2 regions of the Pseudoalteromonas sp. DY56-GL79 genome follow, and region 1 is predicted to be linked to the other one. Evidence: riboswitches for the same ligand, from Rfam matches in the RefSeq annotation. Region 1 holds a riboswitch; the other holds the start of a gene.

What was found. Region 1 has a riboswitch for lysine ahead of dapA (4-hydroxy-tetrahydrodipicolinate synthase). Riboswitches for the same ligand answer to the same signal wherever they lie in the genome.
Region 2: linked by a shared signal. The riboswitch ahead of lysC (lysine-sensitive aspartokinase 3) and the one ahead of dapA (4-hydroxy-tetrahydrodipicolinate synthase) in region 1 are both predicted to bind lysine.

What each region holds. Positions count from the first base shown of each region.
Region 1 covers NZ_JANHZS010000022.1:79,897-85,090, forward strand. The annotation lists gene NO992_RS16440 (hypothetical protein) at 1-606, shown strand, start outside; gene NO992_RS16445 (response regulator) at 592-2,301, opposite strand; lysine riboswitch at 2,460-2,638, shown strand; gene dapA (4-hydroxy-tetrahydrodipicolinate synthase) at 2,754-3,638, shown strand; gene NO992_RS16455 (2,3,4,5-tetrahydropyridine-2,6-dicarboxylate N-succinyltransferase) at 3,649-4,389, shown strand; gene NO992_RS16460 (PLP-dependent decarboxylase) at 4,389-5,194, shown strand, end outside.
Region 2 covers NZ_JANHZS010000007.1:102,398-107,591, forward strand. The annotation lists gene NO992_RS06885 (sodium-dependent transporter) at 1-1,128, opposite strand, end outside; gene NO992_RS06890 (DUF924 family protein) at 1,208-1,738, opposite strand; gene lysC (lysine-sensitive aspartokinase 3) at 1,861-3,207, opposite strand; lysine riboswitch at 3,296-3,466, opposite strand; gene nhaD (sodium:proton antiporter NhaD) at 3,612-4,859, opposite strand; gene NO992_RS06905 (hypothetical protein) at 5,016-5,194, shown strand, end outside.

The sequences.
Region 1 (5,194 bases):
GCGTTAGTTTTAGCATTAAGTGCAGCGGCAATGACTGCACAAGCAAAAGATTCAAAAACCATTACAGCATCATTCCCAAGCAATAGCCTAGCCGAGTTAGAAGTGGATATTGCCGTAGGTAAAATCGATCTACAAACTTACAACGGCAACACCATAGAGGTCGAAATTTTGGTTGAACCGAAAGAGTCAGACAGTTGGTTTGGTAAACCAGATGTAAGTGAAGCTACCCTAAACAGCAACACATCGGGGGATAAGCTTTCACTTGAAATCAATTCGGATGATTATGAACTATCTTGGCAAGTTAAGGTGCCTGTTAATTTGGCCTTAGATGTTGAGGTTGGTGTTGGCAAAATTGATATTCAAGATCTTAATAACTCTGCTGATTTAGAGGTAGGCGTAGGAAAAATTAAAATTGAGACTACCACCACCGATTTCAAAAAGGTGTCTTTAGATTCAGGTGTTGGTAAAACGGCAATGTCAGGTTTTGGCAACATAGAAACTTCTGAAAAGAGTATGGTTGGCTCAACAACAGACTATCGTGGTCAAGGCCAGTATTCCATCGATGCAGAAGTCGGGGTTGGAAATATTCGTTTAAGACGAGACTAAGTCTCCACACTCATTCAGTAATAGCGCCACTTTGCTATGCAGCACATCCGGGTGCAACGGCTTATACAAATGAGCCGTTGCACCAAGTGCGTAGACCTTATCCAAATCCTCCGCATTAGTATTTGCGGTCACGACCAAAATAGGCACGGCCGGATCTAGCACTCTCAAACGCTCAGTGGCTTCAAAGCCATCCATCACAGGCATATTTAAATCCATTAGTACGATATCGAACTTACCCACCTCATATACTTCAAGGGCACCTTCACCATGTTCAACATGCGTTACTTGTTTGGCTACGGGCTGAAGCATTTTTTCAATCACGCGCGCATTTAGTAAGTTATCTTCCACTAGCAAAATGCGAGCTGACACCGGCTTCATTTTACGAGCCAATGTCTGTTGGTTGTCAATTTCAATGGGAACTCTCAAGGTTGCTCTTGTACCCGTTGGCTCCCTCTCAATAAAATCTAATCGTCCCCCAAGCGCTGAGGTGAGTAATTGGCAACGTTTAAGCCCTAACTGCGCCCCTTGAAAATGTTCGCTATGCACAGCTTCTCGTAGCTGCTGATAGTCGAACCCAGGCCCAGTATCTTCAACAACAAATTCTAAATATGGCGTATCTTCATCTACAACCAGATCCGCAAATACTTGAATGCTGCCACGCTCAGTAAATTTAATTGCATTATTGACCAATTCACTGATCAACCAACCAACACGCTTACAATCACAATAACAGGTCACATCTAACTCATTGCTCAATGCCAAATTAAAAGCGAGAGATTTCTTGTGTGCGGTTAGTTGAAAGGCAATACAGGCTGATTTTATTACTTCTCGCAACGCGACTTGATGACGCTCAATTACCACTTCTTGCTCGGAAAGGTTATTAAAATCTTGAACCGAATAAAGTAATACATCCAATTGACTTACCGCGCTTTTCACATGCTGTAACTGTTGGATTTCTTTGTTACTCAGATATTCATCTAAATACCCATGAATAGCCTGCAATGGCGTTCTTAGCTCGTGACTAACGCGTGCTAAAAATCGTGATTTTGAGTGTAGTGCATCGTCGGCAAGCTTTCTTGCCGCCTCTAATTTATTAAGTGCTTCAGCAATTTCTCGCGCCATTGGACGAAATACAAATTTCGCTTCTATAAACAGCAGCAACAGTCCGAGCAGCCAAATTAACAATTCAATTTTCCTCACCATCTCTGTCTTACTTCGCGCTTGCTGCTCGAATAGTGAAACGGCCTCATTCAGTTTTGGGAGTAAATGCTGAGATGCAGTAAAGATTTGTTCCACCAGTTGAGGAGTGGATTGCTGTAACTGAGACCTTGATAAAGTGACGAAAGTATTGCTTTGCAAATCCAACTGCACCGGCTCTTGGTAGTAAAGCGCTGTAAGGGCTTCATTCAGATAAATGGCCTCACCACTTTCTGTTTTAGTTAAAAACTCATGATTAATCTCAAATTTATTAATGGCTTGACGGAGGCCCTCACTATCTCGATGATTACCTTGCGCACTATAAAGCGCGATACGCTGGGACAACATCCGCTGCATACCCGCAATATTAATTACGTGCGCGTCTTGGCTCTGCTGATACAGTAAATACTGCATAATCCCCATCGCCATCGACAGCAATATAGCCATAGCTAGTAATGCCCCGATATAACGATTTTTAACTTTATTTATTAACGGCATATTTTTTGTTTTTCATCTCATCGCATTGTCTCAGCTGCAATGCTAAGTGTAGTTAACAATCGTATTATTTACAGTCTGATGCTTGACACCTAGACGGCCAAAATGTTTCAATGCGCGTTCACCCTATTTAGATAGTTTGATGCTACGGCGTCAAACTGAGGGCTGGAAGAGGTGCGTTATTCAGGTAACTAAGTGAAGGAGAGCAAACTCCGTTGCAGCTTAGTGAGGGGAATATACGCCGAGAAATTGAGTTATTGTTTGCTAATACTCATTTCGGGCGACTGGGCTGAATCCCAGCGACTGTCACCAACATACTTGGTGGAGAGCTTCTGGTCTTAGAAAAATAAGGCCATTGGCTGCCTTATCCTTTTTAAGTCCATTGCTCTTCGAATTTTAACAGTTCGAAGTTTGGACACCCTCCTAACTCCGAACATGATTTAAGTTCGGTAGAGATGAAATCACAATTCAATTTATCTGACTATCCGTTGTGGACTGCTTTAGTAACGCCTTTTGATGCTGAAAATCAGGTTGATTTTGGCGCATTAACGACGCTTGTACGCGATCAAGAGCAAGCTCGTAACGGTATTCTTTTACTAGGCAGTACCGGCGAAGGCCTTGCGCTTACCCAACAAGAGCAGCAACAAATCGTTGAGTTTGTTTGCCAGCTCGCCCCAAGCGTACCACTCATGGTTGCCGTTGGCGGCAGTAATCTTGAGCAGCAAACACAATGGGTGCGCTTTTGTAATACGCAGCCCATTGATGCACTCTTACTTGGCTCACCAATCTACGCAAAGCCCGGCAAAGTTGGTCTGACGCATTGGTTTAGCACACTACTCGATGAGAGCCACAACCCTTGCATGCTCTACAATGTACCTGGTCGCAGTGCCGTTGCTATCGCCCCTGACCTACTCGGCGAACTAGCTTGCCACCCTAATCTGTGGGCACTAAAAGAAGCCAGTGGTGATATTGCCACCTTTGAAGCATTTCGTCAGGCAGCACCTGATGTCGCCATCTATAGCGGCGACGATGGCTTAATGCCCTACTTTGCACAAGCAGGTGCAACGGGGCTAGTGTCTGTTGCGGCAAATGCATGGCCACAGCAAACCGCAGAATTTGTAAGGCGCTCGTTAAGCGGCACCTCTCCTAATTTATTTACCACTTGGTCAGAAGCTGCAAATAGCTTATTTGCAGTGGCAAATCCCATACCAGTCAAAGTGTTAATGCACTTGCAAGGGAAGCTCACAAGTCCAAACTTGCGCCCGCCACTGACACATTTGGAACTCACCCATACCGATGCGATCACTCGCGCGAACGAAACGATTTTATCTTGGAATTAAGGCAGTAAACATGAGCTGGTTAACCCTACTAAACGATTTAGAAAATGGCACAGTACGTGCTGCAACACAGGATGAGCAAGGCCATTGGCATGCTAATGTAGAAGTAAAACAAGGGATCCTTGAAGCATTTAGAAATGGCGTAAATACGGAATTCCCGGGTGGATTTGTTGATAAAGACAACTTAGCACCACGCGGATTTGCTGCCCAAGATGGCGTTCGTATGGTTCCTGGCGGAAGCAGTGTGAGACGTGGCGCTTACGTCGCAGCGGGCACAATCATTATGCCACCGGCTTATGTCAACATTGGTGCCTATATTGATTCAGGTACTATGGTAGATAGTCATGCGTTGGTTGGTTCTTGCGCGCAAATTGGTAAAAATGTCCACCTTAGCGCAGCAGTACAAGTGGGCGGTGTATTAGAGCCGGTTGGAGCCAGTCCTGTTGTTGTTGAAGACGATGCCTTTATTGGTGCAGGCTGTGTATTGGTTGAAGGGGTTGTTGTTAAACGCGGTGCCGTATTAGCACCGGGTGTGCGCCTTTCAGCAAGTATTCCTGTCTATGACTGCGTGAACGAGCGCTTGCTTGACAAAGGTGAAGCCATCCCTGAAAACGCGATAGTGATCCCAGGCTCTCGTCCAGCCTCAAGTGAGTGGGCGCGCGAGCAAGGACTAAGTATGTCATGCGCACTTATCGTAAAATACCGTGATGAACAAAGTGATGCATCACTGGCGCTGGAAGAGGTTCTACGCTAATGACTTGGTTGAGCACGTCACAGCGAATTGCAGCTGAGGCATTGATCCAGCAACAAGATACGCCATTCTTTTGCTACGATTTAGATAAGCTAAGTGCGCATGTTAAGCCCTTAGTTGATCAGCAAATCGTTAAGCTTTGGTATGCCGTAAAAGCGAATCCGTTATCACATATCATTAAAACCCTAGATAACGCAGGGTTTAACTTTGATGTGGCATCTAGCGGCGAGCTTGATCAGGTGTTATCTCAAGGGATCGCACCTGAACGCGTGCTCAACACAGGTCCTGCCAAATCGCTAAAGCAGATCCGTCATTTTGCCACACAAGGCGTACGTATTTTCGTGGCTGAAAGTCACAATCAAGTACGCTGGTTAAATCAAGTGGCCGAAGAGTTTGAGCTTCAATTTGAAGTTTTACTGCGGGTGCAGTTACGCTTTGATAAAGCAGAGCACAATCCACTTGGTGGCAATACGCTGACTCCTTTTGGTCTTGGCGCAGAGCAGTGGCAAGCCCTAACTTTAAGTGACTACACCTACCTAGACTTTGTCGGACTGCATATTTTCCAGTGGGGCAATATGCTCTGCAGCGATACGCTCGCTGAACTTTGGCAGGCAATGGTTGCACCTTTAGTTCAGCTCGCTGCAGATTTAGGGATTACTCTAAAGGTGCTCGACTTAGGTGGCGGCCTTGGCATTCCCTATGATAGGCAAAGCCCTTCTCTCGATTGGCAGAAATTATTAGACACGCTCGCATTAATAAAAACCGCCACGCAAGTGCAAGAATTATGGATGGAGTTAGGCCGCTATGC
Region 2 (5,194 bases), on a different contig from region 1:
CAGTTCGAACAACCATTCAAAGTTTAGAATAATCGTGCTCGATGCTAATAAAATAACTAGCGTAACCAACCAAGTCGCTTGTTTACGTTTAAAGCCGTGATTTTCCACCAAGAAAGATACCGGAATTTCTGTTGAAGAAATGGTAGAAGTTACCGACGCAATAGACATAAGCACAAAGAAAGTCAGGCTAACTAATAATCCCATTTCCCCCATATTGGCAAATAGCTCAGGTAAAATGGCAAAAATCAGCCGGCCTTCACCGATTAATTTGCCGTCTTGAAATACTTGAACACCATTTTGCTGCGCAACGAATATTGCAGGGATAATAAGTAAACCGGCCAAAAATGCGACACTGGTGTCTAGCATTGCAACACTAAACGTAAGCTTAGGTAGATTTTCGTTCGGTTTTAAGTACGAGCCATAAATCATCATGCAGCCCACACCTAACGACAACGAAAAGAACGCCTGCCCCATCGCCGCGATGATCAAGTCAGGATCGCTAATTTTTGAAAAGTCTGGAACTAAATACGTTCTAAATCCTTCTGCTGCGCCGTCTAATGTTGCCATATAGCCAATAAGGCAAAGCAGTAATACCAGTAACAAAGGCATAAGTCGGCGCGACCAAGCTTCTATGCCTGATTTTACGCCTTTGAGAATAATGCTCGCAGTCAAAATTAACATCAGTGGCGTAAAGATAAAGTTTCTCAGCATCGAGTCACCGCTAAGAAACTGATGTGCAGCATCTAGTTCAGCCATTTGCGCAAGAGGATCAAGTGCATGAGACAGCATCCACCCAGCCACAATGGAGTAAAAGCTGAGCATCACAATAGCACCAGCAAGGCCGACATACCCCGCAGCGGCTCCTATTTTCGGATTACCTTCACGCCAAGCTGTCTTAAGTGCTTTAACTGGGTTTGCTTGTGCCTGATGGCCTAAATACAATTCTGTGTAAAGTGCAGGTAATGCGAGTAAAAAAATCACCGCAAAATAAACCAGTAAAAATGCACCGCCACCGTGGTTTGCAGCTTGTGTGGGAAATCCCCAAATATTACCAAGTCCAACAGCCGCACCAGCTGCTGCTAACACAAAGCCAAGTCGGCTTTGAAATCCATCGCGCGTATGAGCCATGTCTGTAATCAATCATTATTTTTGTAGACGGCCGATTATACGTACTTCCGCTGAAAATGCGAGAGGTTCTAGCCGTGCCTCAGAAACTCGAGTTGGGCGTCTCTAGAAAGTCCATTTCCTCTTCTGTTGAATCGCGATTGAGTATTTCGTTTCGATGGGGATAACGGCCAAATCTATCGATAATTTTTTTATGCGCGACTTCAAAATCATAATTAGGCAGGTCGCGAAAATAATGGTCAGCGGCACGGTGGATGATGCGACTTTCGCTATGCATCATGGGTAGGTATAAAAACATCAATTCAGTATCATTGAGCTGGCGGTGATAGTCTTTTTCGATAGCGTGTTGGGTGAGGCTTAGCGCCAAAGGATCACAGGCAAACGCCTCTGGAGTGTCTCTGAATATATTGCGTGAAAACTGATCTAATATAATGATTTCGCACAGCGCGCCAAGTGGTGTTGCTCTCCAACTCGAAAGCTCACCTTGGTGCGCCATTTGGTGCAAAATACCGAAGCGATTTTTTATAATGCGATCAAAGTCCGCAGACTTCTTCCACCAGTCTGATTCAGTGCATTCAACAAACCAGAATTCGTAGACGTCTTTATAATTCATGATGGCACTCCTAGGGAAAAACAAACTTGATGGTCAGCAGACCCTAACCGTTATAAACAAAGTGCCATCCATTATTCAATAATGCAACTTTTTTATTAGTTACTAAAAAACAATAAATTCACTTACGCAACCTCTAGTAATTTAGCATGAATTGATTGCACAACCTGATCTGACTCCTGCTGCTCAACTAAAAAGCACAGATTGTGCTTGCTCGCACCATGGCATATCAATCGAATATTAAACTCTGACAACACATCCATCAGGTTAAGTTGGCACTTCTTCAATTGGATCTCAGAACCTATCATGGCCACCAAAGTAAGATTATTTTCAACGGTCACATGACAAAACTCGCCAAGTTCATCCAAACAAGCTTGTTCTAACTCTGGTCGAGAAGCATTCGGCGCATTATCCAGCGTAAGCGCAACACTAATTTCCGAAGTCGTTACCAAGTCAACCGATATATTGTAATTGCTTAAAATGGTGAAGATACGAGCCAAAAAGCCGCTAGCAAGAAGCATTTCAGGGCTCTTTAACGTCAATAGTATTTGGTTTTTACGTTGTGTCACTGCACGAATGCCTGCTTGCGCCGTTTTCTCTTTTTCAATCCAAGTGCCACCCGCTTGCGGATCACGACTTGAACCAACAAATACTGAAATACCTTTACGACTCGCTGGCAATATGGTTGCGGGATGTAACACCTTGGCACCAAATGTCGCCATTTCTGCCGCTTCATCAAAACTCAAACGAGGAATTGGTCTAGCCTTTACACACAAACGCGGATCGGTACTGAAAATACCAACGACATCGGTCCAAATATGCACACTTGACGCGTCAATTGCCTCAGCTAACAATGCAGCACTATAGTCAGAACCACCACGACCAAGCGTAGTCGTCTGGCCGTATTGGTCACTACCAATAAACCCTTGTGTCACCTGTACTGTGTCGCCAAGTAGCGCGACCAAATTAGTTTGCGCAGCTTCACGCGTAGCTGCGACATTTGGATTCGCTTTACCAAATTGATTATCTGTTTTAAGCACTTTACGTACATCAAAGCGCGACGCCTGAACCTGGTTATTACGTAATATTTGGGTAAACAAATAAGAAGAAAAACGTTCGCCAAAGCTCAGCATTTCATCGCATTGCTGTCTGCTAAGTGCAGGTAAACTCGCAAGGCTTTCAAATTCACTGAACGTTTGCTTGTAACCCTCAGCAAGATCAGCATCCAAAGACACTTGGTCGATAATCGCTTGCTGTATGTTTTCAACCGCTGCAACAACTGCTTTGCGCCCGGCTTCATCTTCCTTTTGTTGGGTTAGCGTTACAAGGTGATTGGTTACGCCAGCACATGCACTAACAACGACCACTCGAACATTTGGGTTGTCACGAACAATGTGAGCACAACGAGACATAGCTTCAAAGTCAGCGACACTGGTACCGCCAAATTTGGCTACAACATACTGCGAATTCATTTTCTCTCCTCTCGACTGTTGGCACAGTCAAATTTTATAAGGAGAACTCGGCATGGGATTTCTAGAAAGACGAACGCTTGAAATGACCTTTGCCAGAAGCTCTCCACCAATACGGTGACAGTTCCGAGGATTCAGCCTCGTAAACCGAAGAATCGTTGCGACGAGCAACTTTTCTCCTCGGCGAATACTTCCCTCACTAGTGATCATTGGTCTCGTCACCTCACACTAACTACCTAAGCATCGCGCCTCTTCTGTTTATTTTGCCTTTGTTAATCTGAATAAAAGCAAAATAAAAGCCCGCAATAAATGCGGGCGATGTAAGAAAATTATCTTTTAGCCGTCTAGGTGTCAAGTTATTTATGAAAAACTTATCCCAAAGCGGTAAAAAATTAAATCCATTGGTCTTAAATAAGCTGACCCGCGAAATACGCGCCACTATATCCAATGGTATATGCGATAAGCAGGTAGATACTCATTTTAAGATAGCTTGAGAAGGTTAAAGCTTTAACCTTACTCATTGCAATGATCCCCGCTGCAGAGCCAATAATGAGCATAGAGCCACCAACGCCAGTCGCATAAGTAAAGGTTAGCCATTGCGCTGGAGTCATCGTAATGTCTGCTTTTAATAGCGCAGCCGTCAAAGGCACGTTATCTACCGCCGCACTCATTAAACCGACCAAGTAGTTTGCGTATTCCGGCGCAAGATGCAGATATAAATCGGTAAACTTAGACAATACACCGACTTCTTTCAACGCACCAACTAATAACAGCACACCCACAAAGAACAATAAAGTGTCGTATTCAATTTCACGGATATAGTCGATGATTTTCTTATTTACGTCCTTCTTGCGCATCAAGAATTGCGCCATTAAGAACATCAAAGACAAGCCAAATAAGAAGGTTAACATCGGCGGTACATGGTATTGCACGCTTAAGAATAACGTGGCAAAAATGGTTGATAAGAAGATGAGCGCAATGGTGATATCGGTCTTTTCAATTCTGCGTAATTCAGCCTTTTCAAAGGTGATCTTATCATTCATGCCGATTGACAGCATCGCAGCTAAGATAAATACGCTAAAAATAGAGGGAGCGATTAGTAAAAGCAGATCAGGGATAGTCACTTTATCGGCTAGAAATATCATCAAGGTGGTTACATCACCGGTGATCAATGATACCCCACCGGAGTTAACACTAAAGATGATTAACGTCGCATATCTAATTAGCTTTTTCGGGTCTAATTTCAAAGACATGACTACAGCTAATGAAATAAGCGTCGCGGTGATGTTATCCGATATTGACGAAAATACGAATGCAAACGCACCGACCAAAAACATTAGCTTGCGTTCGCTAATATGGGTTGGCATGATCCGGTGAACAATATTTTGGATAAACCCTTTTGAGTTCAAGTAGGCAACAAATGTCATTGCAGCCATTAAGAACAACCAAAGCGTCGCGATTTCCAAAATGTTATGGTCTAGCTCAATTTGTACAATTTCTGGGCTTTGACCATGAATTGGAGAGATAAAGGCGATAATCCAACATAAAGTACCAAAAAAAAGCGTTGTTTTGGCCTTGTTTACGTGAATAATATCTTCTATAACGATGAGTATAAAAGCGATGGCGATCAGGGTTAGAATAATGGGCGTGACCATAATGCGTAAACAACCTGTAATTAAATGTAACAAGGGGTGGGTTCGTTTTCGCGGCGGATTCTAGCACCATCACAGTCCCCATGCTACGTACGATAAACATTTTGTGACAAATTGATGAAGTAGTGATGTAACTTAACTACTACACACTGGAAAGTTATGATCCCAGCAAAAAAATTATTAAATACGATAAATGAACACTGGAGCGTACTCGAGCTACTTTTTAAACGATTTAAGCTCGCAGATTTCAGTCTAAAAGATGTACAAAACATCCTAAAACAGAAAAACCCTAGCTGGTCGAGTGAACGAATTTATAAAGAAACCAATCGATTACTCCA